DNA from 3 places in the Bacillus carboniphilus genome. Region 3 is predicted to be linked to each of the others. Evidence: riboswitches for the same ligand, from Rfam matches in the RefSeq annotation. Region 3 holds a riboswitch; each other region holds the start of a gene.
The links. Region 3 has a riboswitch for thiamine pyrophosphate ahead of LC087_RS01685 (FAD-dependent oxidoreductase). Riboswitches for the same ligand answer to the same signal wherever they lie in the genome.
Positions count from the first base shown of each region.

Region 1: another riboswitch for thiamine pyrophosphate. It lies ahead of tenA (thiaminase II); the one in region 3 lies ahead of LC087_RS01685 (FAD-dependent oxidoreductase).
Region 2: another riboswitch for thiamine pyrophosphate. It lies ahead of thiC (phosphomethylpyrimidine synthase ThiC); the one in region 3 lies ahead of LC087_RS01685 (FAD-dependent oxidoreductase).

Region 1 covers NZ_CP129013.1:438,168-448,455, reverse strand. Annotated here, with positions in the region: gene LC087_RS02295 (energy-coupling factor transporter transmembrane component T family protein) at 1-352, opposite strand, end outside; gene LC087_RS02290 (ABC transporter ATP-binding protein) at 377-1,825, opposite strand; gene LC087_RS02285 (ECF transporter S component) at 1,842-2,423, opposite strand; gene tenA (thiaminase II) at 2,452-3,120, opposite strand; TPP riboswitch at 3,232-3,334, opposite strand; gene LC087_RS02275 (C45 family autoproteolytic acyltransferase/hydrolase) at 3,488-4,486, opposite strand; gene LC087_RS02270 (ABC transporter ATP-binding protein) at 4,639-6,357, shown strand; gene LC087_RS02265 (ABC transporter ATP-binding protein) at 6,354-8,123, shown strand; gene LC087_RS02260 (hypothetical protein) at 8,422-8,598, opposite strand; gene LC087_RS02255 (right-handed parallel beta-helix repeat-containing protein) at 8,783-9,796, opposite strand; gene LC087_RS02250 (YueI family protein) at 9,965-10,288, shown strand, end outside.
Region 2 covers NZ_CP129013.1:2,543,958-2,554,245, reverse strand. Annotated here, with positions in the region: partial or broken gene LC087_RS13015 (YjiH family protein) at 1-661, opposite strand, end outside; gene LC087_RS13010 (L,D-transpeptidase) at 1,128-1,796, opposite strand; gene galE (UDP-glucose 4-epimerase GalE) at 2,123-3,112, shown strand; gene LC087_RS13000 (hypothetical protein) at 3,317-3,829, shown strand; partial or broken gene thiC (phosphomethylpyrimidine synthase ThiC) at 4,036-5,787, opposite strand; TPP riboswitch at 5,897-6,011, opposite strand; gene LC087_RS12990 (uracil-DNA glycosylase) at 6,255-6,917, shown strand; gene LC087_RS12985 (potassium channel family protein) at 6,940-7,929, shown strand; gene LC087_RS12980 (DUF5327 family protein) at 7,954-8,205, shown strand; gene LC087_RS12975 (DUF4181 domain-containing protein) at 8,244-8,645, opposite strand; gene LC087_RS12970 (DUF2179 domain-containing protein) at 8,665-9,210, opposite strand; gene LC087_RS12965 (DUF423 domain-containing protein) at 9,641-10,012, shown strand; gene LC087_RS12960 (glycosyltransferase family protein) at 10,018-10,288, opposite strand, start outside.
Region 3 covers NZ_CP129013.1:327,971-338,258, forward strand. Annotated here, with positions in the region: partial or broken gene LC087_RS19525 (cation:proton antiporter) at 1-436, shown strand, start outside; gene LC087_RS19530 (potassium channel family protein) at 393-1,193, shown strand; TPP riboswitch at 1,241-1,374, shown strand; gene LC087_RS01685 (FAD-dependent oxidoreductase) at 1,476-2,417, shown strand; gene LC087_RS01690 (FAD-dependent oxidoreductase) at 2,401-3,186, shown strand; gene thiS (sulfur carrier protein ThiS) at 3,183-3,389, shown strand; gene LC087_RS01700 (thiazole synthase) at 3,386-4,159, shown strand; gene LC087_RS01705 (ThiF family adenylyltransferase) at 4,156-5,160, shown strand; gene thiD (bifunctional hydroxymethylpyrimidine kinase/phosphomethylpyrimidine kinase) at 5,202-6,011, shown strand; gene fabI (enoyl-ACP reductase FabI) at 6,275-7,051, shown strand; gene LC087_RS01720 (CotO family spore coat protein) at 7,376-7,771, shown strand; partial or broken gene LC087_RS01725 (DUF1360 domain-containing protein) at 7,847-8,189, shown strand; gene LC087_RS01730 (glycosyltransferase family 2 protein) at 8,399-9,718, shown strand; gene LC087_RS01735 (sulfotransferase family 2 domain-containing protein) at 10,073-10,288, opposite strand, start outside.

The DNA of each region.
Region 1 (10,288 bases), 110 kb from region 3:
CAGCAAAGGTTAATGCACGAAAACCAATATGTACTCCTCTAAAAAAACTTTCTTCTGTGATATGGATGAGTCCCCACTTAAACCAAGTGGTTTCACCTTCTCCAAATAAAATCATGGACATTGCCGTTGATATAAATATGAAGATAAAAGGAATCATAATTATGAGCACTCTTTTTATCGGATGACCTGAAAAACAGAGAAAAAGAATAAATGTAATGATCGTAAAATTTATCATATAGTTAATGTTATGAATAAACAGCACAAATAAAAACAGGACAACCATCGTCAGCAGTTTTAAGCTAGGGTTGATTTTATGAAGCCACGTTTCTTTATATGTAAAGTCAAATTGCACTGTCCTATCACCTCCAATCCTTTGTTACTTTTCCTTTTCTTTTCTAAAATAGTCTTTTGGATCTCCATCAAAAACAAGTGTTCCTTTCGAAATTTCCCACACTCTCGTTGAAAAGTGTTTAACGATTTCCATGCTATGTGTCACCATAATGATTGTCGTTCCTCTTCTTTGCCAATGTTCAATCATCTCTAAAATCGCAAACGTATTTTTCGCATCTTGCCCAAACGTTGGTTCATCTAATAAGACTATCTTTTGTTCTTTAATAATCGCTGCTGCTACACTAAGTCTTCGTTTTTGTCCCATGGATAACTGATAAGGATGTTGATTTTTTTGTTCATCTATTTTAAATTCATGAAGGAGCTTATTCGTTTTTTCTTCAACAAATATTTCATCATGCTTTTCTAATCTCAATGTAAAAGCGACCTCGTCAAAAACAGAGTTTGTGACAAATTGAAACTCGGGATTTTGAAAAACAAACGTCACTTGGTCGGTTAATTTTTTTATATTTTCTACTGTCTGTCCTTCAATGGAATAATCACCTGACGTTTTCACTAGCTTCATAAGGGCATGAAGAAGTGTACTCTTTCCAGCTCCATTTTCCCCAATAACCGTAATCCATTCTCCTTTTGTGACAGCTGCTTCTTCTATATCGATTTTTACTTTTTTCCCACGAAACCCTTTAAAATTTTTTAATGATATTTGAGGTTCCTCGGACTGGTCGTATGATAGTGATTCTCTTGATTCGATATAATCATCCCAAACACCCGGATACCAAATCCCTTGGTCAATGATTTCTTCTTTATAATTAGACAAGATCTCTTGTTTAGGTCCGTCTGCCATGATTTCTCCATTGGCATTCATTAAAATGATGCGATCAATAAAATCTAATACATGATTTAAGTTATGTTCCACAACGATAACGGTTTTATCCTCTGTAACCGATTTAATCGTCTCCCACACTTGCCTTGTACCTTTTGGGTCCAGCATAGCCGTTGGTTCATCTAAAAAAAGCACTTCTGGCTCAAGCGCCATAACAGAAGCAATTGCAAGTCTCTGTTTCATTCCTCCTGAAAGGGTTTGAATTGATGTGTGGAGATTTTCAATATCAAGACTGACCATATTGATATAATGTTTAATTTTTTCGTTCATTTCTTGACGAGGAATCTGTAAGTTTTCTAAAACGAAAGCGATTTCTTCATCCACAAAAGGCATACAAAATTGCGTGTCTGGATCTTGAAAGACGTAACCCCATGAATTTGGGATTGTTTGTTTTTCAACTTTGATTGGCACCTCAATCGAATGAGGAATCAAACCTGACAACACTTGTAACAACGTTGATTTTCCGCACCCTGAAGGACCTAATATTAATACTTTTTCTCCTTTAATAAAAGAAGAGGAGACATCTTTAAATAATAAAGATGAACTCCCTGGAAATTTGAGTCGTAAATCTGTTACACTAGCTTCTTTTGACATGCTATACACATCCTAATTATTTCTCTAATGCATCATAATCTTCTTTCGATGCAGGTCGAACAAGATTCGTCACACCTGTTGCTTCCAATGCTTTAACAAGATAATAGGCAAACACTCCAGCAATGAGTACCGATCCAAGTAATCTTGCACCTACTAATAATAATAAGTTCCACGTTTCTAAACTAGTAATATAACCTTGATAATAATCCCCAATTAATGAAGCAACCCCTGATGCAAACGCTGCTATAGAAACGATCATAATATCGTATCGTTTATAACGTGCTGCCGCAAAAACAAGTTCAGCAAACAGTCCCTGTAGAATTCCATATACTAAAACCGACAACCCAAATTCTGATCCTGTAATAAATTCTGCAGAGGCAGCTGCTGTTTCTGCAAGTAAGGCAACACCGGGTTTACGAATGATTAAAAACGCAACCGTTGCGGCAATAAACCACATACCATAGATTAAGTCTTCAATATGTAAACCCATCGGCTTTACTGTTGCCCAAAGCGGGCCCCATAATTTATAAACGATTCCAAAAACAATTGCAATTACGATGGTTACTAAAATATCTGTTAAATTTAATCCTTTTTTCATCTTTAAACACCTTCATTCTTTTCTCTCTTTATTGATTAACTAACCATGTTTCTTTTTGATAAGCCATTTCCCAAAACATGAGCTCATATTGACTACTAATCATAAAATGCTCTTTCATTCTTTCCTTATCTTCTTCTGAAGCGTTCTCAGCAATCTCATCTAATAGGTGAAGTACTTCTTCTACAAGCTGACGGAACCAGTCTCCACCATATGTTGCAATCCACTCTTGGTAAATAGGTTCATCTGGCTTTTTATCAGCAAGGTTTTCCCCGATTTCATAGTATAACCAATAGCAAGGTAATAATGCTGCAATCGTATCACCGATTCGCCCTGTAAAGGCAGATCGATACATGTGAGACGTATAAGAATAAGCCGTTGGTGCAGGTTTAAAGTTCGCTAGCTCACCCTTTGTCACACCTAGCTGCTCAATAAAGTTTTTATGAAGTGATAATTCTGCTTCACTTGTCCCAATCGCATGAGAAGCTAAACGACTGGTCATATGTAAATCTTTCGCTTGCGAAGCAGCAATCGATTGAACTCTGGAAAAATGATTTAAATAATACGAATCTTGTAATACATAATATTTAAACCGATCAAGAGACAACGTTCCTTCTCCGAGCTCTTTCACAAACGGATGGTCAAAACTAGCTTGCCAAATGGAATCGGCTTCCTTTCTCAATTGTTTTGTAAAGCACATCATTTAATCGCCACCTTACTGTTTTTTAATCGTTTCACTAGGAGGTAAATGTAAAAAGAATATTTTGCCAATAAAAAACCACTCTACGAAAGAGTGGGAAATAGACATACCAAGTCCATTCATCCACTTTCCTACGCTAGTATAATCTAGATCAGGTACAAGGGTTGAAGCAACAGCTTCTCTCAGCATTTCATATGCACCCCTAGTGGTAAACGATCATATTTAATTCAAAATAAAGATTACTATACTTTTTGATTGAATACAAGAGATATATTTTTTAAGAGGAGTAAAAGCTTAATATAAATGAAGTGTCTTTGCTACTTGTTCTCCATTGGTCATCATTCTTTTCTCAAATCTTCATCCCTTATCAACGAGTTATGATTCCTGTCAGTTCAGATAGAGTCATATTCTCTCCCTTAACCCAATTATCAAAAGGAATCACAATCTTCTCTCCATTGGCTAAACAAGTTGTAATTGTTTTACTTTTATACTCGTACATAATCGTATGTAACGTACCAAACAGTTCATCATAGTATTTAAAAAAGAAAGGAGATTCTTCCTTACGAAATAAGTCAAACACTTCGTTTGCGTTCATATTCTGATCCTTGATTTCCTCAAATGAATCAAGTCTTTTAGTAGAGAGTTGGATGTTTTCGCGATTATAATGTGTTAACTCTTGATGCTGAAAATGATTGACACAAGGTAGCCTATCTACTGCTTCTCTCACCATTACTTTTGTTGGACTCGCTTCAACAACCACTTTCATACCAGTTGAATCTGCAATTGAAAAATTGTAACAGGCGGCGTGCGGAATCTCCTTTAATAAGTCGATTGCTTCTTTAGCGGATCCACATCGATCTAACACCATCCGAACGGCAGCCCAAGCAGAAACTTGAGGTTGATAATCTTTAAAGCTAACAAAATGTAACCCTGCCACAACTCCTTTCTCATTGACCCCATCGTGACGTCCTAATAAACTTAAATTATAACCAGCAGATGCAAAAGTCTCGTCTTGTTGAATAAGAGAGAATATACCATCATAGTAATCTGGAGAGAAATCATAGTTCCTCACATAAAAGTCGTGAGTCATTAAAGCAGAACAACCCATCACAGAAAGCTTCGGTACTGCAAATCCACTGTATAAGGAAGCTGCTCGTTCATAAGGTATTTCAAGTCTTTCAGCTATCCCCTGTAGCTCTTCAATAAAATGTGGAGCAAATGTTTCATACACCTTTTCCATTTCCTCTATGTTGATAGTAGGAACTTCCCCTTGTAAGTGTGTATATTCCACATACTTTCGTGCTACCTCTTGCCCTACATGGTATGCACTCCCTCTACTTTGAACGATTTCAACTTGGTATTCCACTATTTACCCATCCCCCTTTAATATCCGTTCATTCTTTAACAATTTTATACTATAACTCTAAAAAAATTCAAACGAGTTGAATATTTTTACTCTAACCGTGTCTTTTATTATAATTAAGTTTTAAGTGAAATCATAAAAGGTAGGAGGTCACGATGAAAAGAATATATCAATACGTCCTAAACCATAAAGTTTCCATGTGGATCGCCTTATTCCTTATGGGAATTGAACTCTTAGTCGAGTTAAGTCAACCCATTATTATGGGGATTATTATAAATGAAGGAATCATCGAAAGAGATATTCAAGCGGTTTATTTTTGGGGAAGCATGCTATTTGCTTCTGCCATACTTGCTTTTATTGCAGGAATCGCCAACACTTATTTTTCTTCTCAAGTAAGTCAAAATGTAGGCTTTCACATAAGAAAAGATCTATTTCATAAAATTCAGTATTTACCCATTGAGCGGTTTAGAAATTATAGTGAATCAACCTTAATCACTCGAGTGACGAACGATGTTAGTCAAGTGCAAGCATTTGTATTCATTTCTTTACGAATCATGCTACGGGCACCCCTATTTATCATTGGATCGCTAATCTTAGCCATCATTGTTAACGTTAAATTAGGAATTCTTTTGTTATTGACTGTCCCATTTCTATTTTATTTTATCATACATATGTTAAATAAAGGGATTGATCTTTTTAAAAAAGGGCAAGTACAAGTCGATCACGTCAATCATGTTCTCCAAGAAAATTTAACCTCGATAAAATTGATTAAAGCTTTCTCTAGACATGCATTCGAGAGTAAAAGATTTCAATCAGCTACAGACAATTTGATGAAAGTGAATCGAAAGGCTCTAAGAGTTATGGAAGTGCCTATGCCGTTATTTATGTTAGGAATGAACTTGACTATCATATTTATCTTACTTTTAGGAACAAATCAAGTGGATGCAGGTACAACCAATGTCGGAGATGTAGTGGCTGTGATCAACTATGGAACGAAAATCATGTTCTCTTTTTCGCTCTTTTCTTTTCTCTTACTTTTTTACTCTAGAGGAAGAGCGTCAGCTAATCGAGTGGATGAAATCTTAAATGAAAAGGAAGAAGTAACTCCCACTCATTCGTTTCAAACGATGAATAAAATTCATCAGTTTTCATTTGAGCAAGTCTCATTTAGTTATCCAACTAGCCAAATGGATCAATTGAAAAACGTAGCTTTTAACGTTAATGAAGGAGAAACAATTGGAATTCTTGGTTCTACAGGATCTGGTAAATCGGCCATCTTTGAGCTTATCATAAGCATGTATCAACCTACCCAAGGAACCATAACTATAAACGGAACAAAAATGAATGCAATGCCACTACAACAAATAAGAAGTTTAATGAGTATCGTTCCACAAGAAAATCAGTTATTTTCAGGAACGTTAAAGGAAAACATTCGCTTTGGAAACCGTTTTGCAACCGACGATGACATCATACAAGCTTGTAAAGATGCACAAATACATACCTTTATCGAAAGTCTTCCTGAAGGGTATGATACGTATTTAGGTCAAAAGGGGATATCACTGTCAGGAGGGCAAAAGCAACGACTATCGATAGCCCGCGCCCTCGTTCGAAAGCCTTCCCTCCTACTTCTTGATGACAGTACGAGTGCGTTAGATAGCCAAACCGAGAGTCGATTTTTAAAATCGTTATCTACAATCAATTGTATAACGATTATAATTGCTCAAAAGATCAGTTCTGTATTGGAATGTGATAATATTCTTTACCTAGAGGACGGGACCATTATTGGTCAAGGAACACATGAGCAATTACTGAATAGTTGCCAGCCTTATCGTGATCTTTACAGCTCACAACAAGAAAAGGGGGAGGTTATTTGAAAAACATAAAAATAAACAACTGGCAATATACATTTTCAAAATTATGGCGCTATCTCTCTAAACAAAAAGTTCTTCTTTTCCTCGTCACCTTGCTTGTTTTTGTTAGTTCAGGATTATCTTTACTGGGACCCTATTTACTTGGATTTACTATTGATCAATTTCTTCTTTACAACAAAGGAGATGAGTCCTATTATCTTATTTTCTTTTTAATCTCTATTTACATTGCTCAATCGATTTTTTTATTTTCACAAAACTATTTAATGATTGGGATTGCTCAAAATACTGTTACAGCAATAAGAAATGATTTTTTCAATCACATTCAAGGACTTCCTTTACGCTTCTTTCAACAAACGAAACAAGGAGATTTAATGAGTCGTTTAACCAATGATATCGAAAATATTAGTCGTACGCTGAATAGTGCCTTTATTCAAGTGTTAACTAGTGTTGTTACCATTATCGGAACCTTTATTTTAATGATTTGGTTAAGCCCTCTTTTAACATTGATTACACTGACCATTGTCCCCGTTATGTACTTCGGCATGCGATGGATCACAAATCGAACGAAACGTTTCTTTAAATTGCAACAAAGAGATTTAGGTGAAATGAATGCACTTATAGAAGAAATTTTTTCTGGTCAAGAAATCATTAAAAGTTTTTCAAAAGAAAACGATATGATTGAAGAATTTAATCAAAAAAACCTAGCCTTGAAATATTCAAGTTATTGGGCACAAACGTATACAGGTTTTATTCCTAAACTCATGAATATGTTGAATAACGTTGGTTTTGCTTTAATTATTGGTGTGGGAGCACTATTTGCTTTTAACAATTATGCGGGTGTTACAGTTGGAATTATCGTGACCTTCACAACGTATGCTAGACAATTCACCCGACCTTTAAATGACTTAGCAAATCAATTCAACCTTTTATTATCCGCTTTTGCAGGTGCTGAACGTGTGTTTGTCATTATGGAAGAAAACCATGAAAATATTGATAGTGAAAACTCGACTGATCTTCCTCCTATAAAGGGCCATGTTCTATTTGATCATGCAACGTTTTCTTATACAGCAGATGAAGTTGTTTTAAAAGATATTAACTTAGCAGTCTCTCCTGGACAAAAAGTCGCTATCGTGGGTCCAACAGGCGCTGGAAAAACAACGTTAACAAATCTTCTATCAAAATTTTATCCTTTAGAAAACGGACACATTTATATTGATGGAATGAATCTTAATGAAGTAAACCAAGCGTCCATAAGAAAGCAAATTGGTTATGTGCTACAAGACACATTCCTTTTTCAGTCAACCATTATGGAAAACATCCGATATGGTCGATTAAATGCATCAGACGAAGAAGTCATTGAAGCTGCTATAAAGGCAAGAGCGGATGATTTTATTAAAAAGTTACCAGAAAGATACCAAACCATGTTGGATGCAAGAGGAACAAATATAAGCTTCGGCCAACGACAGCTCATCTCAATTGCGCGAACGATTTTAAGTGAGCCGAACCTTTTAGTTTTAGATGAAGCAACAAGTAATATTGATACGTTAACCGAGAAAAAAATTAAAGCCGGACTCGATTATTTAATGTATAATAAAACGAGCTTTATTATCGCTCATCGCCTTAACACCGTTAAGGATGCCGACTTAATTATTGTCCTTAAAGAAGGGAAGATTATCGAAAAAGGGACACATGATCAATTGTTAGCTCAAGGTGGATATTATGCAAGTATGTACAAGACTCAAACAATTAATGAAGTACTGACATCTTAAGAAAAGCACAAGCGGCCGTTTAGCGACGCAGGTGCTTATAGCCCCCCGCATGAGATATAGGAAACACGAAATGCCGCAGGCTTCGATGTTGACTTATCGTAGAGAGGAGGGCGAAGCAACACCAGTCGCTGGGCGCTGGAGCTAGACAAAAATAAAAGCACCATCCGAATAAGGACAGATTTTTTATACTTTCTTACTCTGTAAGAAAAGCACAAGCGGCCGTTTAGCAACGAGTAATAAAGAAACCTTCAAAAGGGCTGTCTATGATTAGACAGCCCATCACATTCATCATTATCTATTATTTCACCTCTCGAAAACTCCCCCGAACGTTCCGTATGAGCCACTCCTTTAAATATTCTTGATAAATAGAATACTTTTGAATATCCGATTTTCCAACTACTATTTCGTCTGGGATTTCAATAACCTCTTCAAACTTTAGTTGTGATGAATGAGTTGAAAATTTCACTTTTGCCATCTTCATTACCGCTCCTTTTAAAAGAGGTGTTCAAGAAGTTTTTAAAACGTCTTCTCTTGACTTCTTGAACAAAACCAATATTGAAAACCCTTACATGTCCAATCAAATTATCAATTTGTTATTATTATATAAATATATCCTTTCAATGTCTACATTTTTTTGATAATATTCCAATTTTTAATTTTTATTCTTCTTGTATTGGATGAAACGTTTCACATTTATTTTGCTCGAACATATTACTTTCTCCTTCATTAAGAACATCCGTTTTATTATGAAAAATGAAGTTAGTCCTTAAACAATTTCCACTAGAGGATTCATTAAGTGAAATTCCAACCTCACCATTATTTTGTATTTGATTTGTATCTATACTATTTTTCGATCCATTAACTACAATACCAATCCTCTCATTTTGTTCAATGGTATTTTTGTGAATTCTATTTAATTCTCCATCATTCATACTAATTCCTTGTTCATTAAGGACAAGGCGATTTGACCATACCAAATTGTTACCTCCTAGTTCCACACCGCATAATCCATTTTTTTCTATTATATTATTATAAAGAAAATTCTTTTTGCCAAACAATTTGCATCCTGATCCGTTATTTTTAACAATATGTGTTTTCGTAATGACGTTTTGACTCCCTTTTCCACTTAACCCGTTTTCTTCATTCTCAGAAAAAAATAGATCAGAAATGAAATTTTTACTACCTTCTAATAATGCCCCATCCTTTTTATTCAATATACTTCTACAGCTAATAAAGTAATTGTCTCCAGAAAAAACAGTAAAACCGTTAACTCCATTGGTTTTAAAAATAACATCACTTATTAAATTGCGCTCAGACATGAGTTTAATTTTCAGCCCGCTAACATGATTTTCTGAAATAAACAAATCATTCAATACATTTTCAGTTCCACTTATTTGCAGACCATTTTCTGAAAATCGAATAATTTTTAACCCTTCAATTGTGACTCGACTTGCTATAATGTTTATTCCATTTTGATTAGGTCCTACACCTAAGCCATCAAGGATGACCTCTCCACTTTTATCCCCAATTAATTTAAGATTATCTTTTCCTTTCGGGATTGTGACCGCTTCTTTATATATACCTTCTGAAATAGTAATGGTGTCACCTTGAACAGCTTGGTCAATGGCTTGTTGAATGGTCTTAATTTCAGAAGAAGGGACTTTAATTATCATTTGTTCTCCTCCCTTAATCAAACTTATAACCCTTGGTATAACATATTATCTGTTAAAACAAATTATTAGTAGATACAATACACATCCATTATTCACCTTGATATAATGGATAACATAAAAAGTTCATCCTTCGATAACAAGAACATTCTTTAGAAAGAAGGGGTATATATGGGCAAAGATGATGTAAATGATTATTTAAATAGAGGAATGTATGGGACGAAGCAAACAAAGGTGGAGGAAAGAAATCGCTTTTTAAGTACTTTGCGGGAGAGAATTGTCATTGCTTTAACGAAAAGTCAGGTTAGAGAAACTGGCACTTACAAACAAGTAATTGATGAAATGAACAAGAACCCGGAAACCACTCTTTATTTGAATGGGAATATGAATTATACATACTTAAGAGACTATATAATAAAAGCAACTCAATTAAATATCCCTTTTCAAATGGTAACAGTTAAAAATACCCAAACTGACATAGGGTTAGTCTTATCC
Region 2 (10,288 bases), 1.4 Mb from region 3:
CAAAGGAGAAGGTAGTGGCGATGGTTGCAGCCTCTCGTTTTGTATAATACCCTTCCTCATACTGCTTGCTCGTCAATAAAACACCGATGGTTCCATCTCCTAGCCATGATGCTAAAGAATCGATGGAGGAACGTCCAGGTAATCCGAAAACGGGTCTCATAAAACGATTTAGAAGAGTTCCGAACAATTCCAATAGACCGAAATTTAAAAGTAATGGTAATAAAATCCCTGCAAATAAAAACACACTAAATAAAATGGGTAATAACTCATTTAATATTAGTCCACCAGTAAAATCTGCCGTAATCTCTTCAGGACCAACTTGATATAACGTCATGATGGCAAATACAACAGCAATAAGGCGAACGACAAACCAAAACGGCGTTACATCAAAAAGTTTAAGAAAATAGGGGTGGTTTTTAAGCAGAACAGAATCAGTTTTTTTGATAAACTTGACAACTATAGATCCTAAAAAAGAAATCAAAATAATAACTGTCATAATAGCTGGAATAGTTCCTTTTAATAATTCTTGGATGAATCCTGCAAGAATAGCAATAGGAATTCTAGTTGTTTCTCCATGTGGGATTGGAACCATAAATAAGAATATACCTAATAATGAAGGTATTAGAAAAGTAAGTATGTTTTTCGTTGTTAAGTTTTTCATATCATCGTCCTCTCTTTTTGTTTCGTATAATTATTAATAATATTTCATTTTAATGCATAACAACTAAACTGCCAAGTGGAAAAATATTATTAAAAGTATACTAGTTTTTATCATACGAAATTTATAGAAAAATATAAATAGTAAAAATTTTCGTTTTTTCTAAATGTATGAGATTGTCTCTAAAAGTAGAAGTTGAACCTGTGGATAGTGATCATCATATATAGTGGCGAACACACATACCCACACAATTTGTGGATGAATACTGTTGATATGTGGATAAGTTCTGTGTATAACTTGTTCTTATCTTTAGAATAACTTGTGAATAGGTGTAGATAAGTAAAGAATATGTCGAAATTAGGAGTAGGTTGTGGATAAAGTAAGGGCTATCGGTTTTGTGTTTCTTATGTAAATGCCATGTAGTTACAAAAAAAGCGTCTATCAATAAAAATAGACGCTGTCAATTATGTTAACTCTCTATATAATCAAAGACTTTTGTATACTTTTGAGACAAACGATCATAAAAAACTTCAGCTTTCGTAGGTTCTGGATCTGGTTTTTTGACTTCTTCTTGTTCTTCCTTCTTCGTTTCTTCCGCTGTTGTTTCCACGGAAGCATAAAGGGAAGAATCATAATCAGCAGCTATCAGTGCGAAACTTTTCGAAGATTGAAGGATATAGACATCGGTCTGTTTTTTCACTCTGTCAAAGAGCCAGCGAATTTCCTCGTTATGCATTCTTATACAACCTGCGCTCGCGTACGTACCAATGGAGTTAGAATTGGCATTGCCGTGAATGGCATAGGTTGTTCCAGGAGTACCGTTAGCGTGTAATCCTAACCAACGATCTCCTAAAGGGTTACTAGGATCACCGCCAGGAATATTTTCTTTATAATAAGGGCGGTTTTTAATTTTATTCACAATGGGGAAGATCCCCTCTGGTGTTTTGGAGTCCCCATTATTTCTCCCTGTTGCAACAGAAAATGTTTTAACAAGTTGACCATCTTCAAAGAATGCAAGTTGATTCGTACTTTTGTTAATAATAATTAATTGATTCGTCTTTGCAGACACGTTTTCTATTGGAGCCAAAAATCCTAAACAAAGAAGCATGAAACATAAGCTTATTTTTACAATCTTCAATAGTTCTCCTCCTAAAATGAAACGAAGATAATATTTGTCATATAAGTTCCTTATTTTTCTAAATGTATATGATTTGATCGTACATAATATGTAAAAGATTTGTAAAGGGTCAAATATACCAATTTAATAGAAGGATAGTTTTGCGAAATAGGCCTTTTGGTTTATTGTAGTTTGTCACTCAATAGATTTTTCTTGTGAGCATTTGACATATGATTGACGTTTAGCAATGATAGGATATATGTATTCAAGAGGGTACTCTTATAGAAATTAAAACGTTCAATAGATGAAAAGAAAATTAGTACGATGCAAGCAGAGGAGGAAAGATTATGTCGATTTTAGTTTGTGGTGGAGCAGGGTATATCGGAAGTCATGCCGTTTCTGAGCTCTTAGATCTTGGCGAAGATGTTATTATTGTGGATAATTTACAAACAGGTCATCAGCAAGCAGTGTTAGAAAAAGCAAAGTTTCATCAAGGTGATTTAAGAGATGAATCATTCTTACAGGAAATTTTCTCGAAATATACGATTGAAGCTGTGATTCATTTTGCGGCAGATTCCCTCGTAGGGGAAAGTGTAGAAAATCCATTTAAATATTATGATAACAATGTAACAGGAGCCCTTTCGTTATTAAAAGTGATGAATGAATTTGGAGTAAAGAAAATTGTGTTTTCTTCAACGGCTGCAACGTATGGAGAACCTAAAAATATTCCGATTTTGGAAAGTGACCCGACAGTACCAACAAACCCATATGGGGAAACAAAGCTGACGGTAGAAAAAATGTTGAAATGGGCAGAAAATGCTTATGGTATTCACTATGTGGTCCTCCGTTATTTTAATGTTGCAGGAGCCCATATGAAGGGGATTTTAGGAGAAGATCACCGTCCAGAAACACATTTAATCCCTATCATTCTTCAAGTGGCATTAGAAAAACGGGAAAAGATCATGATTTATGGAGATGATTATGATACACATGATGGCACTTGTATTCGGGATTATATTCATGTCACAGACTTAGCTAATGCTCATATATTAGCTATTAAAAAACTACGTCTTGACGGTAAGAGTGCGACCTATAATTTAGGGAATGGCAATGGCTTTACAGTAAAAGAAGTGATTGATGCGGCTAGAAAAGTAACTGGGCATCCAATACCTGCTGAAGTGGCACCTAGAAGAGCAGGAGACCCAGCTAAATTAGTGGCCTCCTCACAAAAAGCGATTTCGGAACTTGGTTGGAACCCTAAATATGCACAAATGGAAACGATCATCGAGAGCGCATGGCAGTGGTTTCAAAATCATCCTGATGGATATGAAAATTAATCATAAATAAACAAGACGAAGGCGAACTCTTTTAAGGGTTCGTCTTTTTCTATTTTTCTAGTATTTTGAGTAGATAAGTATGGACAGTGATTTTCTCCTTGCGGCTATTTTTACAGAAAAGCATTGAAATAAAGTGACCTTTAGTGTAAAATTACACATATGTTAACTTGATATACTATTTAGTTTTAAAGGAGAGAGCAAGAGATGAAATGGAAAGAGGTTAAATTATATAATGTCATTTTCCCGATTTGGCTCGTATTATTTTCCCCACCTGTTATTTTTATTTCGTTAATTGGAAACTTCCTTATTGATTCGATCGTTATTCTCGTTTGTTTTTATTTATTTAAAATATCAAAGCTGTATTTTGGGGTGAAGGATTTTTATAATAACAGCATAGGAAAGGTTTGGCTGTTTGGCTTTTTATCGGATTTCATAGGAATGTTGGTATTGCTTGCTGTAACCTTTTTGGATGGGGTTTTCTTTGACTATTACGAACTAGCCTCGGCGATTTCCTACGATCCATTCAGTCATCCTCTCGCCGTCGTCATTATAGTCTTTGCCATGGGCGTTGCGAGCTTTTTTATCTATTGGTTTAATCATAAATATACATTCAAACACATTATTCCAGATATAAAGGTTAGGAGAAGAGTATCAATCACGATTGCGATCATGACCCTTCCATGGACATATTTGCTCCCGACAAAGTGGTTTTTTTAAAAAGACTCAAGAGTTGAAATACCTCGAGAGTCTTATGTGAGCATTAATAGTAAAGGGATTCTGTTTTCATACACTTATAACACCTTCGCATATGCGGTGTTTCAAAAAAGCTATGCTGACATTGCTGCTGTATAGAGGAGATCTCTTTCTTTAGGCTACTCACTTCATTTTCAAGATCTTTAATTTGCTTCTGAAGTTCAGTTACATCAGTAGTATATTCGTGAGCCATCTTGAACAAATTCCTTTGATTTTTCTTTGTACCCTTCTTCAATGACTTCCTCTACAGATTTATCATCTTTTTGTGCCATCTCCCGGATGTCATGAGAGATTCGCATAGAGCAAAATTTAGGTCCACACATAGAACAGAAGTGGGCTGTTTTTGCTCCTTCTGCTGGTAACGTTTCATCATGATACTCACGGGCCTTTTCTGGATCAAGAGACAAATTAAATTGATCATGCCATCTAAATTCAAAGCGGGCTTTTGAAAGGGCGTTATCTCTTTTTTTGAGCCCCTGGATGTCCTTTCGCTAAATCAGCAGCATGGGCAGCAATTTTATAGGTAACCACTCCTTCTCTGACATCCTCTTTGTTCGGAAGTCCTAAATGCTCCTTTGGCGTCACATAACAGAGCATGGCTGTTCCATACCATCCAATCATAGCAGCACCAATGGCTGATGTAATATGATCATAACCAGGCGCAATATCGGTGGTTAGCGGCCCTAACGTGTAAAACGGAGCTTCATCACATATTTCTAACTGTTTATCCATATTTTCTTTGATTTGGTGCATGGGAACATGACCAGGACCTTCGATCATTACTTGAACATCGTGCTTCCAGGCAATTTTGGTCAGCTCTCCAAGCGTCTCAACTCAGCAAATTGAGCCTCATCATTGGCATCTGCGATGGAGCCAGGACGGAGCCCATCCCCTAATGAAACGGAGATATCGTATTTCTTTAAGATTTTACATATGTCTTCAAAGTGCGTATAGATGAAATTTTCTTTGTGATGAGCGAGACACCATTGGGCAAGAATCGAGCCCCCTCTTGATACAATCCCTGTCGTTCTTTTTGCTGTCATTGGAATGTATCGAAGGAGGACACCTGCATGGATTGTGAAGTAATCGACTCCCTGTTCTGCTTGTTCAATTAACGTATCACGGTAAACGTCCCATGTTAAGTCTTCGGCGATCCCGTTTACTTTCTCTAATGCTTGATAAATAGGAACGGTTCCTACAGGAACAGGGCAGTTTCGAATGATCCATTCCCTTGTGGTATGGATATCCTTTCCTGTAGATAAATCCATAAGTGTGTCAGCGCCCCATCTCGTTGCCCATGTCATTTTCTCTACTTCTTCTTCTATAGAGGAGGATACAACAGAATTCCCTATATTTGCATTTATTTTAACGTGAAAGTTTCGTCCAATAATCATTGGCTCACTTTCTGGGTGATTAATATTTGATGGGATAATGGCTTTTCCTTTGGCGACTTCTTCTCGAACGAACTCAGGGTCCATATTTTCTCTGATCGCGACATATTCCATTTCAGGAGTAACGATTCCTCTTTTGGCATAAGCCATTTGTGTGACGGATTGTTCTTCTTTTGCTCGGAGTGGTTTCCTTATTTTAAAAGGTGTCTCTTGTTTGAAACGCGGATCCCCTTCTTGATAGCCATTGTCTACTGCCTTTATCTTGCGTCCTTGATAGGATTCTACGTCTCCACGTTCCAAAACCCAGTTCGAACGAAGATTAGGTAATCCTTTTTCAATATCGACTGAATAATGAGGATCACTGTATGGTCCACTTGTATCATATACTTCAACGGGTGGATTCTTTGAAACGCCAAAGCTTCCGTCTGTATCTTCTTGGCTGATGGTCCGTAAGGGAACTTGAATATCTTCTCTGCTTCCTTTTTTATACTGCTTTTGACTGTTTGGAAATTGATAACTCCAATTTGACATCTAAATTCCTCCTTAATTTTTGGAATCGGATATCTGGGTCAAAAAAAGAGAATGACATAGGGCGTCATCCTCTCAGTAAGTATGTAATAGTAGCTTTGTCATCATGATAAACAAAGCCCCACTACTTCCCTACGCTGGTATGAGCCAGATCAGGTTCGAAGGGTCAAAGAACTTGCATCGTTCTTCTCTCAGCTCTTGCAATCAGAGCTCCCCTAGTAGATTCCTAATTTTATTGGTTGCTTACAATACTATAGCATAATTGGATATAATAACAAGTGTAAAGGTAGATTTTTGATATTTAGATAGGTTTCCTTAAAGAGTATTCAATAAACTGAAAAAAATGCTTATCTTTTTAACTGGTAACAGGAGTTACTTGGTTGTGCTTTTTGGGTTTAATAGACTTTTTCTCGAAATGACGCCGAGTCCAAAATCCTTTATGATGGTTGTAGAGGAAGGAGCACGTTGTTATGTTTTTAGAAATAGAAAATGATTGGTTTCAACACCTTAAACGACAACTTGAAGAGCCCTATTATCAAGAATTAATGACTTTTATTAAGCATGAATATGAAACGGAAATGATTTACCCTCAAAAGGATGAGGTTTTTACAGCTTTTAAAGCAACCCCACTCGAGAAGGTAAAGGTGGTGATTTTAGGACAGGATCCTTACCATCAACCGAATCAAGCTCATGGTCTTAGCTTTTCTGTGAAAAAAGGGATAAAGCTTCCTCCTTCATTACGAAGTATTTTCAAGGAGAGAGAAAATGATTTAGGAATCCCCTTTCCTAAGGATGGATGCTTATTGAACTGGGCAGAGCAAGGAGTCTTTTTATTAAATACGGTTTTAACCGTAAGAGAAGGAGAACCTTATTCTCACCGAAATAAAGGATGGGAAAGGTTTACGGATGAAGTGATTAAGTTAATAGATCAAAAGAACTCCCCCGTTGTTTTTGTTCTTTGGGGAAAGCATGCACAAAACAAAAAGGAAATGATCGATAAAGATAAACATTTTGTTCTAGAATCTCCCCATCCTAGTCCGTTATCAGCAAGCCGTGGTTTTTTTGGAAGTCATCCATTTTCAAAAGCAAATGCTTACTTGAAAGAGACGGGACAAACACCGATTGACTGGTAAGTACTCAGAGGAGTGAAGCATTATGATTGAACGGTATCGGCATGTGATGTACGCCACGTTAAGTATGCTTTCGGTCATCATATTTGGAACAGTAGGTTTTTATTTGACGGAAGGAATTTCGACTTTTGATGCCCTTTGGTTGACAGCTATTACGGTTTTAACTGTAGGATATGGTGACGCCGTCCCTCGAACTGAAGCGGGGAAAATCTTTGCCTTGTTTATTATTCCTATGGGTATAGGAATTGTTACCTACGCCATCGGAGCAGTAACAGCGCTCATATTGGAAGGGGAATTATCACGGTCATTAAGGAGAAAAAAAATGGTGAGTCAAATTGAGCATTTACAAGGTCACATTATTGTATGTGGATTTGGTCGAGTTGGAAGACAGGTGTATAATCAGTTACATATCGAAAATCAATCAGTTGTTGTTATTGAAAACAATCAAGACGTTTTGGAAACAATGGATGAAGACATTTTGTATGTGAACGGTGATGCTAGAATTAATGAAGTGTTAGTTAGGGCAGGTATTGAACGGGCAACAGGCTTAATTGCAACACTTCCGACGGATGCAGATAACGTTTTTGTTTCTTTATCAGCTAAAGAGTTCAATCAAGACCTCCATATTGTGGCGAGAGCGGCTTATTTGGAATCTGAAAACAAACTCAAAAGAGCTGGAGCAGACGTGGTAATTAACCCGACATCGATAAGCGGGAGAAGAATGGCCATGTCGATCTTAAAACCGAAAAGTGCGGAATATGTCGAAACGATATTCGTTAACAATCGAACAAAATTAGATATTGAGGAACTTATTTTATCTCATCAGAGTTCATTTATTAATAAGAGCATAGCTGAAAATAAAATAAGAGATCAATATGGAGTTACGATTTTAGCGGTTCAAAAAGGAGAGAAAGTCTTACATAATCCTTCGGCTGAACTTGTTTTAAAGGAAAAGGATATAATTTTCGTTTTTGGTGAAAGAGAGGACATCAAAAAACTAGAAATGGATGCTTAAAAATGAAGTAAGAAGGTGAAAAAAATGAACATATCCGTTTCAAGTATTTTAAATGAGATGGAGAAAGAGTTAACAAAAGCAAGACAATCAGAAAAAGATATACAATCTCATATCATGACGATTCGGTCGTTATGTAATGTCATATTAGAAAATAGTCAATCCGAGCAGGTTCACACCTCAAGTGAGCAACAATTAGCCAAAATGATGGGAGCAAAGCCAAAAGAGACTGTGACACCATCCGAAAATTCAAGCAATGATTCTATATTTGATTTTTAAAGGAAATGGATTCCTTCGATGAGGAATCCATTTCGTTCTTAGCCCAGAATCCATTGCGTAGTAGTTGCTAACAAGATGGTTCCAATTGGAACCCAAATAGCTGCTGCAAAATCAAGGTAATACTCTTTTGAACTTGGCGCATGCTTTTTGACCATTAACCCTCGATAAGTGCTGAGTATACTGAAGAAAATTGCAATTAATAAATACATGGGAATGGGAAGTAACGGTTTCCTGCTAATACTATCGATGGTCGTGCTCGCAAGGAGTACACAAATGCTCCAAATACTTAATATCTTCATTTCAGTAGAAAATTGTTCCCTACTAAATCGTTTGTTGTATTTTCTTTTTTTGCTTAAGTCAAATCTTTTCTTGATTAATTTTTCAACTAACCATGTAATTAAGAAAATGATAAGATAAATAATAACTAAAACCCAAATCAAAAGGGTGCTACCTCCTATGTTATTCGCTCTTTTTCTTTGCCTTCCCTCGATTTGATTTTTTCATACGTTCTAATATGAAGCCACCTTTAAAGGTTCTTGGTTCATAGGAGATAATAAAGGCTCTCGGTTCAAACTGCTCGATCATATCGATTAACTTACTTTCCTTATTTCTTTTTGTTAGGATATCCATCCTAATGCGACTACTATCTCGACCTTCGCCAACATAAATCGTTACACCAAAGCCATTACTCCTTAAGGTGTCGATAAGTTCTTGGTTTCGATCCATTGTATTAATTGTAACATTGATATAGCCAATCGCTAACTTTTCTTCGATTTTTGTCCCTAAAGGAATTCCTAGGCCAAACCCAACTGCGTACACAATCATAGACAAGACACTTGCGTCGTCACTAAAAACAAGCGAAAGGCCGAACACATAGATGAGCATTTCTACTACACCTAAAAGTGCAGCAAGAATGGTTACGTTTTTTACAAGGAAAATGGTCCTTAATGTGTAAATAGGAACAAAAACAAGTTGCAAAAGTAAAATTAGTAAAATATCTATCAATTTTTCCACCTCCATATTGTTTTACTCTATAAGAGATTGTTTATACATGAGTGCATTCTATAAGAAAAGCGCAAGCGCCTTGCTCAGCCACGACAAGCATAAGGCGCGGAGAAAAGAAAGGTGTTCTTTATCTTTTGTTCTACGTGACTTATGACCTCGAGTGGTTAGGCGCTGGAGCTAGACAGCAATGTTAGCACCTTCTTATAAAGGACAAAGTTTATACATTCTTATCTTTAAAAAATAAAATCTCAAAAAGGTCATCCCCCTTTTTGAGAATACAAAAAGTTCTCTCCATTTTAAACAAATGTACACTATCTTGTAAACGATGTTCAATAAATATTTGGTAGTGAATAGATGTAAATATATGAGAAGGGATTGGATTTAACATCATATTGCGGTAAGATTAAATAAAAAAGTGGGGATAAAGAGAATGAACTTTTTTTTAATATTAGGAGCAATTAATGCCTTCTTAGCTGTAGCATTAGGCGCATTTGGGGCACATGGACTTGAAGGGAAAATTCCAGATAAGTATTTGAACACATGGGAAAAAGCTGTTCAATATCAAATGTTTCATGCAATGGGCTTGTTTGTCGTCGCTCTTGTAAGTGGTAAGGTTTCACAAGTAACTTCCTTAACATCAGCAGGATGGCTGATGTTTATCGGAATTATCTTGTTTTCTGGAAGCTTATATGTGTTAAGTGTTACACAAATAAAGGTTTTAGGAGCGATTACACCTATAGGAGGAATATCCTTCTTAGCGGCTTGGGTTTTACTTATTGTAGCAGTAGTTAAGTATTTATAAGGCAACTATTGAATATAGCGTTGATATTTTTTTAAATGGTTTTCTAACGTATGCTTCAAAGTTACAGGCCATACTATAGGAAAAGAAATTTTATTTATGGACGGTGTGACTTGTTTTTCTTGCAATTTTTGAAGCTTGTTTAAGGCAATGACGCATGAAGGCTCGCTCTGACTTGCTCTTACTAACCAAACGTAGGGCTTTTTGGATAAGCTTAATGCCGCATGAATACTACCTAAAGGTGAGGCGTTTTTATAGTAAGCTGTAATAAGGCGTACA
Region 3 (10,288 bases):
CCATGTCTAAGGGAACCATTCAAATTGGTACACGAGCTGTTTTCACCCTAATAATTTTGTTAGTAGGAATTTCAGAAAGTGTAGGGGCAGAAAACATACTTGGTGCATTTTTAGCGGGAGTATTAGTCTCGTTGTTATCTCCAAATCAAGAGTTAGTTCAAAAATTAGATTCGTTTGGATATGGCTTTTTAATCCCGATCTTTTTTGTGATGGTGGGCGTAGAGTGGATGTTTGGAGTTTGTTATCTGAACCAAAAATGCTTACCTTAATTCCTTTGCTGTTATTAGCTTTATTTCTGTCAAAAATAGTTCCTGTATATTTTATTCGCAGATGGTATGATAATCGAACAACCATTGCAGCAGGATTTTTGTTGACGTCGAACCTTATCACTTGTGATTGCAGCGGCGACGATTGGAGAAAGAATAAATGTCATTGATGAAAATATGTCTGGTGCACTTATTTTAGTTGCTGTCATATCAAGTGTTATATCACCGATCGGATTTAAGAAGATATTCCCACAACAAGAGGTAACGGAGGCTCGCCAAAAGGTTGTCTTCATTGGTGCAAACCAGATGACTTTACCTGTTACAAGAGAGCTCAATAAAAACATTTTTGAAACAACGGTTTTCCATACACGTCAAGATAAAATAGATAAAAAAATTGTGGAATCCGTGTTTAAAATTGAGGAGCTATCCGATTATTCTTTAGCTACGTTAAAAGAATTAAATATATTTAAAGCTGATATTTTAGTAGTTGCGACTGGCGATGAAGATCGAAATGCAGAGATTGCCATATATGCGAAAGAAACAAATAGAGTAAAACGAGTAATCGCAAGTGTGGCTTCTCCAAGCTTAGCTGATTCCTTAAAAGAGCATGATATAGATGTGTTCTCTGTATTGTTATCAACTAAGACCCTTTTAAGAGCTCTTATTGAAGCGCCAAGTGTGATGAGAATTCTTCAAAATGAAGAAACAACGCTTTATCAAATTAACATGAATAATTATAATTACGATGGAATTTACTTAAGAAACTTCCCTTTTACAGGAGACATTATTTTTGTCAGGATTTTTAGAGGGAATGATTCGATTGTTCCTCATGGTGACACAGAGTTAAAAGCTGGAGATCGATTAATTGTCACTGGTTCACGGGAATATGTAGATGAATTAAAGGTAGAGCTTGAGTTCGTAAACTGATTGCTTGAAAAATTGATCATTCATGATACTATTAAACTAATCATAAATAAAACTGCTAGGGGAGCCTTTAGGAAAAAGTACGATAATGTACATATAAAAGGCTGAGATTAAAGTGAAACTTTAAGACTCTTAGAACCTGATTCTGGATTATACCAGCGTAGGGAAGTGGTTTGTGTACGTTTCTTTATGTAGCGTTTACAAAACCACTTTCTTTTTTCAGAGAGTGGTTTTTTTATGTTTTTGACAAACAACTCATAATAAAGGATAGTGAGTCAAGCCAATATGCTTATACACGCGATAACTGATGATCGTCTTCCTGTTTCCCAATTGGCAAAGAAAATAGAAGACATTAGCCAAAAAGTAGATGGGATTCAAATTAGGGAGAAAAAGAAATCAGATCAACAATGGAGAACTTTACTTAATATGCTGTTAGAGAGAGGTGTGCAGAAAGAGAAGTTGATTATTAATCACCGTCTCAATATTGCAATGGAATTTGGAATTAATCAAATTCATTTACCTATAAATAGTTATCAGGTTGAAGAAGCAAAAAAAATAAATCCAAATTTTACAATAGGGGTCTCAGTACATAGTAAAGAAGAGGCAAGGAATCGACTAAATGAAAAGATTGATTATTTATATTATGGGAATGTGTTTAAAACATCCTGTAAGCCAGGAAAGAAGGGAAAAGGGAATCAGTCTTTAGAAGAAATTGTTCAAATAAGTACCGTCCCTATATTTGCGATAGGTGGGATTGATCATCAATCTATTCCAAAAATTAATCAAAAGAAAGTGGCTGGAGTTGCCGTAAGGTCCTTTATTTTTTCAAGTATCGATCCTGTTTCCGCCATTTTACTTTTGAAAGGAAGAGGGGGAACTTCATTGAATTTTGATTTAGGTGTGATTGGTGGAGGAATCATCGGTCAGTCGATTGCCTATCAACTAGCTAAAGAAGGGCTTAAAGTTGTAGTATTTGATAACGGTCAACTTCAATCACAAGCAACCAATGCAGCTGCTGGAATGTTAGGTGTCCATACGGAAAATGAAGAGCAAGATCTTTTTTATGACTTTTGTCGAGAAAGTCGAGATTTACTCCCGCTCTTATCAGAAGAATTATATGAAGAAACAGGTATTGATATTGAACATGTCCAAACGGGGATGTATCGTTTATCGTTACAGGAGCAAGAAAGGGATTCCTTTAAAGGATTGGGTGCAAGAGTATTCTGAGATTGCTTGGCATGATTATAAGGAAATCAACCGTCGTGAACCATGTATATCAGAGAGTATACATGGTGGAGTATTTATGCCAAACGATGGTCATGTTTCCCCGGTAAATCTTCTTTTCGCCTTTAGACGCGGAGCTTATCAACTAGGTGCCGTAACTTTTGATGAAACAACTGTAATGGATGTAAAACCAGTTGAAGATTACGTTGAAATTCATACAGATAAGGGAATTTTTCAGACGAAGCAAGTTGTGATCGCATCTGGAGTTTGGAGCGGTTTTTTCTTTGAGAAGTTAGGGTTATCAAATGTAATGCATCCTGTAAAAGGGGAATGCTTATCCGTAATGCCGAAGAGAAAGCTATGTACGAATACACTATTTTATGAGGATTGTTATATTGTGCCTAAACGGGACGGCAGAATGATTATTGGAGCTTCGTCAAAAGCGGGAGATTGGACAGATGGCTGTTCTACTCATTCTGTTCAACAGTTGTTATCAAAAGCGTATAACCTTATACCAGAATTGACCTCTGCAACATTAATCAATAGTTGGTATGGAATAAGGCCGGATACAAAGGATCATAAACCGATTATTGGAAAACACCCTGACCATGATCATGTGTATTTTGCTACAGGCCATTATCGCAATGGGATATTACTTGCCCCAATGACAGGGAGACTCATGAAAGAAATGATAGTAAATAAAACAGGTGAGTTTGATCAATTTAAGAAGGAATTTTCCATTGAACGTTTTAAGAAGGAGGCGATTACATGATGAAACTATTGCTAAATGGGCAAGAGGTCGAAATTTCAGAAGACAATTTAACAATAAGTAAGCTTCTGCAACATTATGATATAAGCGAAAAAATAGCCATTGTGGAACAGAATGAACAAGTTGTAAGTAAAGAAAAATATTCACAGCAACCAATTGTTGATGGTGACCGAATAGAAATCGTTCATTTCGTAGGAGGAGGATGAAAATATTAAAAATAGAAAATAAACAATTCCATTCAAGGTTATTATTAGGGACAGGGAAATACCCCGATTTTGAAACACAATATCAAGCTGTAACAGAATCCAAAACAGAAATATTAACATTTGCCGTAAGAAGAATGGATATTTTTGAAAAGTCACAGCCTAACCTACTAGAAAAGTTAGATTTGAATAAATATACGTTGCTTCCAAATACAGCAGGAGCTAAAACGGCAGAAGAAGCCGTTCGAATTGCGCGCTTAGCTAAAGCTTCAGGGCTTTGCGATATGATTAAAGTGGAAGTGATTGGCTGTGATAAAACGTTGTTACCTGATCCAATTGAAACGGTAAAAGCATCTGAAATTCTATTAGATGAAGGATTTATTGTTTTACCGTACATATACGATGATGTTGTTTTAGCGAGAAGGCTAGAGGAATTAGGTGTTCATGCCATAATGCCAGGAGCTTCTCCTATTGGTTCGGGCCAAGGGATTATAAATCCATTAAACTTACAATTCATTATTGACCAAGCGAGCGTTCCCGTTATCGTAGATGCAGGTATCGGATCTGCTTCTGATGCCGCACTTGCCATGGAATTAGGAGCTGATGGTGTACTTTTGAACACTGCTGTAGCTGGAGCAAAGAATCCTGTGCAAATGGCTAAGGCGATGAAATTAGCCATTGAAGCTGGAAGATTAAGCTTCGAAGCTGGTCGTATCGAAAAGAAAACCTATGCTCGTCCAAGTAGTCCTTCAGAAGGGATGTTCACTTCATAATGGAGCGTTATTCTAGACAAATGTTATTTGATCCTATTGGAGAAATAGGTCAAAACCAAATTAGCTCGACACGAATTTTACTTGTCGGTGCTGGGGCATTAGGAAGTGCAAATGCTGAAATGCTCGTTCGTGCAGGAGTAAAGGAAATAACGATTATTGACCGAGATTACGTGGATTACTCAAATCTTCAACGTCAACAGTTGTATAGTGAACGAGATGTTGAGGACCATCTTCCTAAAGCTATTGCTGCTGAAAAACGTTTAAGTCAAATTAATAGCCATGTCAAAATTACTGGGGTTGTCGATGATTTTTCGGCTCATAACGCAGAAAAACTAGTCAGTCATGTTGATTTGATTATAGATGGAACCGATAATTTTGAAACTAGATTTCTAATAAACGATTTAGCTATTAAAAAAGAGATTCCATGGATTTATGGAGGGTGCGTAGGCAGTTATGGGATGACGTTTGCTATAATTCCAGGAAAGACTCCTTGTTTGCATTGCTTGTTAAAAGAACTCCCTTTGCAGGGAGTTACCTGTGAGACGAGAGGTGTCATTAGCCCAGTCGTCCAAGTGGTTGCAGCTCATCAAGCGACTTTAGCATTGAAATGGATGGTGGGAGAGCGTATTGATTCCACGATTACTTCCTTTGATTTATGGTCAAATCAAAATACATCCATGCATTTTGATTCGTTTAAGGATGAACATTGTGAAACGTGTGGAAGAACGCCAACTTATCCATATTTACAAGGTGAGCAAACATCGAAAACAGCGGTTCTTTGTGGAAGAGATACTGTACAGATTCGGTCAAATCCCCTTCCTTTACAAACAATAGCCAAAAGGATTAAACCTCATGTTCATAAGCTTATTATCAATGATTATTTGTTATCATTTTCCACCGATACGTATCGAATTGTTTTATTTCAAGATGGAAGAGCTTTAATTCATGGGACAAAAAATATACACGAAGCGAAAACGTTTTATCATAAATGGATTGGTTGAACAGATTAAAATGAATAAGAGGAAATGGGGATATTACAGGGATGAATGAAATAAAAAAAGTGTTAACAATAGCAGGATCAGATTCTGGTGGGGGAGCTGGAATACAAGCAGACATAAAAACATTTCAACAGTTTCACGTATTTGGAATGACTGCCATTACGGCTGTTACGGCCCAAAATACAACAGGTGTTCAGGGGATTTATCCTCTCGCTTTAGAAGGAATCTCTAAACAAATTGATGCCGTTGCAACAGATTTGCGCCCTGATGCGGTTAAAACGGGTATGCTTTTTAATGAAGAAGTAATAGAATTAGTCTCCACAAAAGTGAAAGAACACAAAATAACGCAACTAGTGATTGATCCCGTGATGATTGCTAAAGGAGGACAACCTCTTTTGCAGTCAACTGCTGTAAGGAGCATGAAAGAAAAGCTTATTCCTCAAGCTTGCGTCATTACCCCAAATATACCTGAAGCTGAAGCGTTAGTTGGAATGAAAATTGAACGTTTAGATGATCGGAAGAAAGCTGCGAAAGCTCTTCATAACTTAGGAGCTAAAAATGTCATCATAAAAGGTGGGCATGATTCAAATGACCAAAAAGTAGTGGACCTTTTATATGATGGAGAAGAGTTTCATTACTTTGAAGGGGAGCGTGTAAACACTCCACATACCCATGGAACTGGTTGTACGTTTTCAGCAGCTTTAACTGCGTGTCTTGCAAAAGGTTCTTCGATTGTCGAGGCGACTGAGATTGCTAAAAATTATATACAAGAGGCGATTCAGAATACACTTCATTTTGGTTCAGGGCATGGTCCAACAAATCATTGGGCTTACCATATGAAAAAAATCGATTGAAATAAGAGGAACATACGGCATTGTATGTTCCTTTTTACTTTAAGAAAAATCAATGATATAATTAAGACTAGGTTCTAATAACATGTAATAAGAAAAGTTCAAGCGCACGCCCTTTTAGCAACGAAGGGTAAAATAGGAACGTCAACGTTTGCACATCATGTGCGTCTGAGTTGCTGGGCGATGAAGCTGGACACCGGTTAAAACCACAAGCTAAATAAGAACCTATTTATATATTTTTTTAAATTAAATATAGGAGGATTGCAATGAATCTTTCATTAGAAGGTAAGAATATTGTTGTCATGGGTGTTGCTAATAAACGAAGTATTGCTTGGGGAATCGCACGTTCTTTACATAATGCTGGTGCACGGATAATTTTTACGTATGCTACAGAAAGGTTAGAAAAATCTGTAAGACAATTAGTCGAAAGCTTAGAATCTGATCAACATATGATTATCCCATGTGATGTTACGGATGATAAAGATATTGCTAATTGTTTTGCTTCCATTAAAGAGAAAGTTGGAGTAGTGCACGGTTTAGCTCATTGCATTGCTTTTGCCAACACGGATGAGTTACGTGGAGAGTATCTAAATACGACTAGAGATGGCTTTTTACTAGCCCAGAATATTAGTGCTTACTCTTTAACAGCGGTGGTCAAAGAAGCTCGACCATTAATGACTGAAGGGGGAAGTATTGTCACCATGACTTACTTAGGCGGCGAGCGAGTGGTGGAAAATTATAATGTCATGGGTGTTGCTAAAGCTTCACTAGAAGCAAGCGTGAAATATTTAGCTGAAGATGTTGGAAAAGAAAATATTCGCGTAAATGCCATCTCTGCAGGACCGATCCGAACATTAGCTGCAAAAGGAGTTGGAGATTTAAATACCATTTTAAAAGACATAGAAGAAAGAGCACCACTTCGTCGTACTACATCACAAGAAGAGGTTGGGGATACAGCATTGTTCCTGTTCAGTGATTTATCGCGTGGAGTGACGGGTGAAAATATTCATGTGGATTCAGGGTTTCATATTATTGGAAGGTAAAGAATTATGGGTTTAAGATAATGGTGAAAGTTTGGCTTTTAACCTTTTAATTAAACCAATGTTTTTTGTTACACATAGATCAAACATGAAAGCTTCCTATAGAAATGAGGTCTGGTCAAGACTCTGTAATGTGAGGGACTAGTAAGGAAGGTTGCCAAGTCGTCCCCAGAAATTGAATGTATTTTAGTATCTTAAAAAGTGCAAGTCCTTGTTAATTGGGGTCCTTGCACTTTTGTTTTTTTTATATTACGTTCAAATTCCTCTTGATTCTGAATATACATGATAAGAGATTAAATTATCTTTAATTAGAGGAGGTATTTTTTAATGCCTAAACAGCCTAAAGTAGAGCCCTTACATTACATTGTGCAGCCTAAAATATCTTATAAACAACCGAAGATGCAAGACTCTTTTCAAAAGAAACTGAAATATAAGAAGATAGAGGAGACCACTGAAAATCAGAAAATGGATAAGCAAGTGAGAAAAAAGAATTTATTTCAAACATTAAACCCTCGTGAGAAGATTGAGTTCATACTCAAGCTCCAAGAAAAAGTTCCTCAACCTGAATGTTGTATAACAATTCAAGATGTAGAAATTAAATGTACTATTCAATCTCTAAAAAGAAATTATGTAGAAGTAAGGAAAACGGCGACAGAAGATATTATGTATTTAAATGTTGAAGAGATTAAAGATGTTACGATGAAAGATAAAGATCGAGATTAAAATAATAAACCTCTTGAATTATTTGTGTTACACTTTTCACTTATCCACATATGCTAATGAAGAGGGTGAGCTTATATGGAATGGCAGCTTATGACCTTTCTTTTGCTTGTTTTGGCTTCATTTAGATTAACACGTCTTCTTGTTTTTGATAAAATTACCTCTTTCATTCGAAAACCTTTTATTGAAGAATATGAAGAAGAAAATGAAGAAGGACAAAATATTACTTTTTGGCGTGTTAAAGGGGAAAGGGATACAAAAGTTTTTTGGAGAGCTTTTGAGTTGCTACTGGTGCACGGGAGTTTGGAGCTCATTTGGACTTTATATAGGGTATTTATGGTTTCCCTTGATTTTCGAACCAATAATCTTTTTATTGGCTATAGCCGGTGCTGCAGGTATCATTGAAAATTTTTTAGACTAATAGTTCATTCGATGACCTTCTTAATGAAAAATATGGAATCCTGTTATTACATGAACATCAAAAGAATATGCCCTTCTTATTTTTTAAGGTGTAGGAATATTAAGGTTGACCTTTTGATGATGCAGACAAAATTGAGTCACTCTAATTCCCTTTCTTACTATAAGCCACCGTGAAAAAATATAATGAAATTGTAGATGAGGGATAGGTAAATGAAAGAGTCAATTGAAAAAGGGAAAGTAACGGTAATTTTAACAAGTTATAATAAACCTAAGACTGTGACTAGTGCAATAGAAAGTGTGATGAACCAAAGTTATAAAAATTGGGAATTATTTATAATGGATGATTCTTCAAATATACAGACGCATAATGAAATTAGAAGAATAATTGGATCACTAACGCAACCTTCTGATAAAAGAATATTTTTTTATAATAGTATGGTAAAGGATCAAGATAGATACAAAACAACTAGATATGCTACTTTAATTAATCAAGCAATTGAATTATCTTCAGGTGAATTTATTACGTATTTAACTGATGATAATTATTATCTTAAGAATCGACTTCAAGTTATGGTTCAACATCTGAATCGCTATCCTAAATTTGAAACTGTATATTCAAAACAAGTAATAAAGTTTTTAGATGCACGAGGTAAGGTGTTGAAAGAGAGAATTAGGGGTACAAAAGGAATTTTAAATAAACCTCAAAACAAGGTAGATCATTGTTCGGTCATGCATAGAAGAGTTCTCTGTGAAAGAATAAAAAAGAGATATGGTTCTTGTTGGGATGATGATAGTTCAAATTGGCATAATGGAGATGCGGCTTTTTGGGATAGAATGGTTAAATACTCTCCATTCTATCCCATAGATGAAGTATTAGACATATGCTTTAAAACACCCCATTCATTTCAGACACTTAATGCTTATGTTCCTTCAGATTTACCGAATGGTATTGTTATTAAAGATATGTCTAACCAGTTTTTTCTTATAGAAGATGGGAGTAGAAGATTAATTGAAATAGATAAATTTAAACATAATTATAATCATAACGTTGCTGTGAATATTCCAGATCCCATACTTTTAAAGTATCCAATTGGTGAACCAATAAATACAAAAATTTTTAATGAACCGAATCTTTTTCCAAACTACCGCTTTGTGTTTGAAGAAGAAACAAGAAAAGTGTATTTTACTGAAAATCATCAAATAAGAAGAATTAGATCTCAAAACTTAAAGAAACATTTTAATTTAACCCATAGTAATATGATTGATTTAAAAAAACAGTTTATAAAGAAGTTTCCTATCGGACCAGATGTAGAATGGGAAATTGTCAATAGTAAGTCGATCATGGATGGTTTGTTATATAAGTTTAAGTTAAACTATTATGTCGCACAGAACCACAAACTTTGTTTGATACCTAATAAAATACTCAAACGTTTAAAGTATCATGAAGGTAGGGCTATACTCTTGAACAGAATTCTAGTTGATCGAATGGAAAAAGGAGTTCCTTTTAATTGGAATGTAAAAAGGTATTAAGAATGAGGAACTTGGACTATTTATTTTCAGAATAAGAAAATAAATAGTCCTTTTTCTAAAGGAAAAAATGTATAAATTTTGTCCTTTATAAGGAGTTTTTTTCATTGTTGTCTAGCTCCCTCGCCCAGCAACTTCGACGCACACGCCTCTAGGAGGGAGGTGGATCTACGTTGGCTACAGGACGTAGCCGTATTTAGTAGATCATCCTCTTCATTTTATCAACGTTAGCTTTCGCTTTGCATTTCTTTACCTTTATGAATACTCGAATCATAAGAACGTATAAATGGAATAAGGTAGGATGAAATTCAAATTAATCGAATGTCACCTACAGTTGAAACTAAGTTATTGTGTTTTTTATTCTTTTTTTAGATATTTTTTTACATAAGAATATAGTTCTAAATCAATTAAATTATGTCTTTTAATTGTAGCGATTTGGACAGGAGGAATAGTGCTGTTAATGGGGCGCATGTTGTTCTTATTTAAAACAACATTCATTTTTACTTTCCAGTTAAATTTAGTTGAAAATAGAGTTAAGGATTTTTCGAATTCCTCTGTTATGCCAGCTGTGAT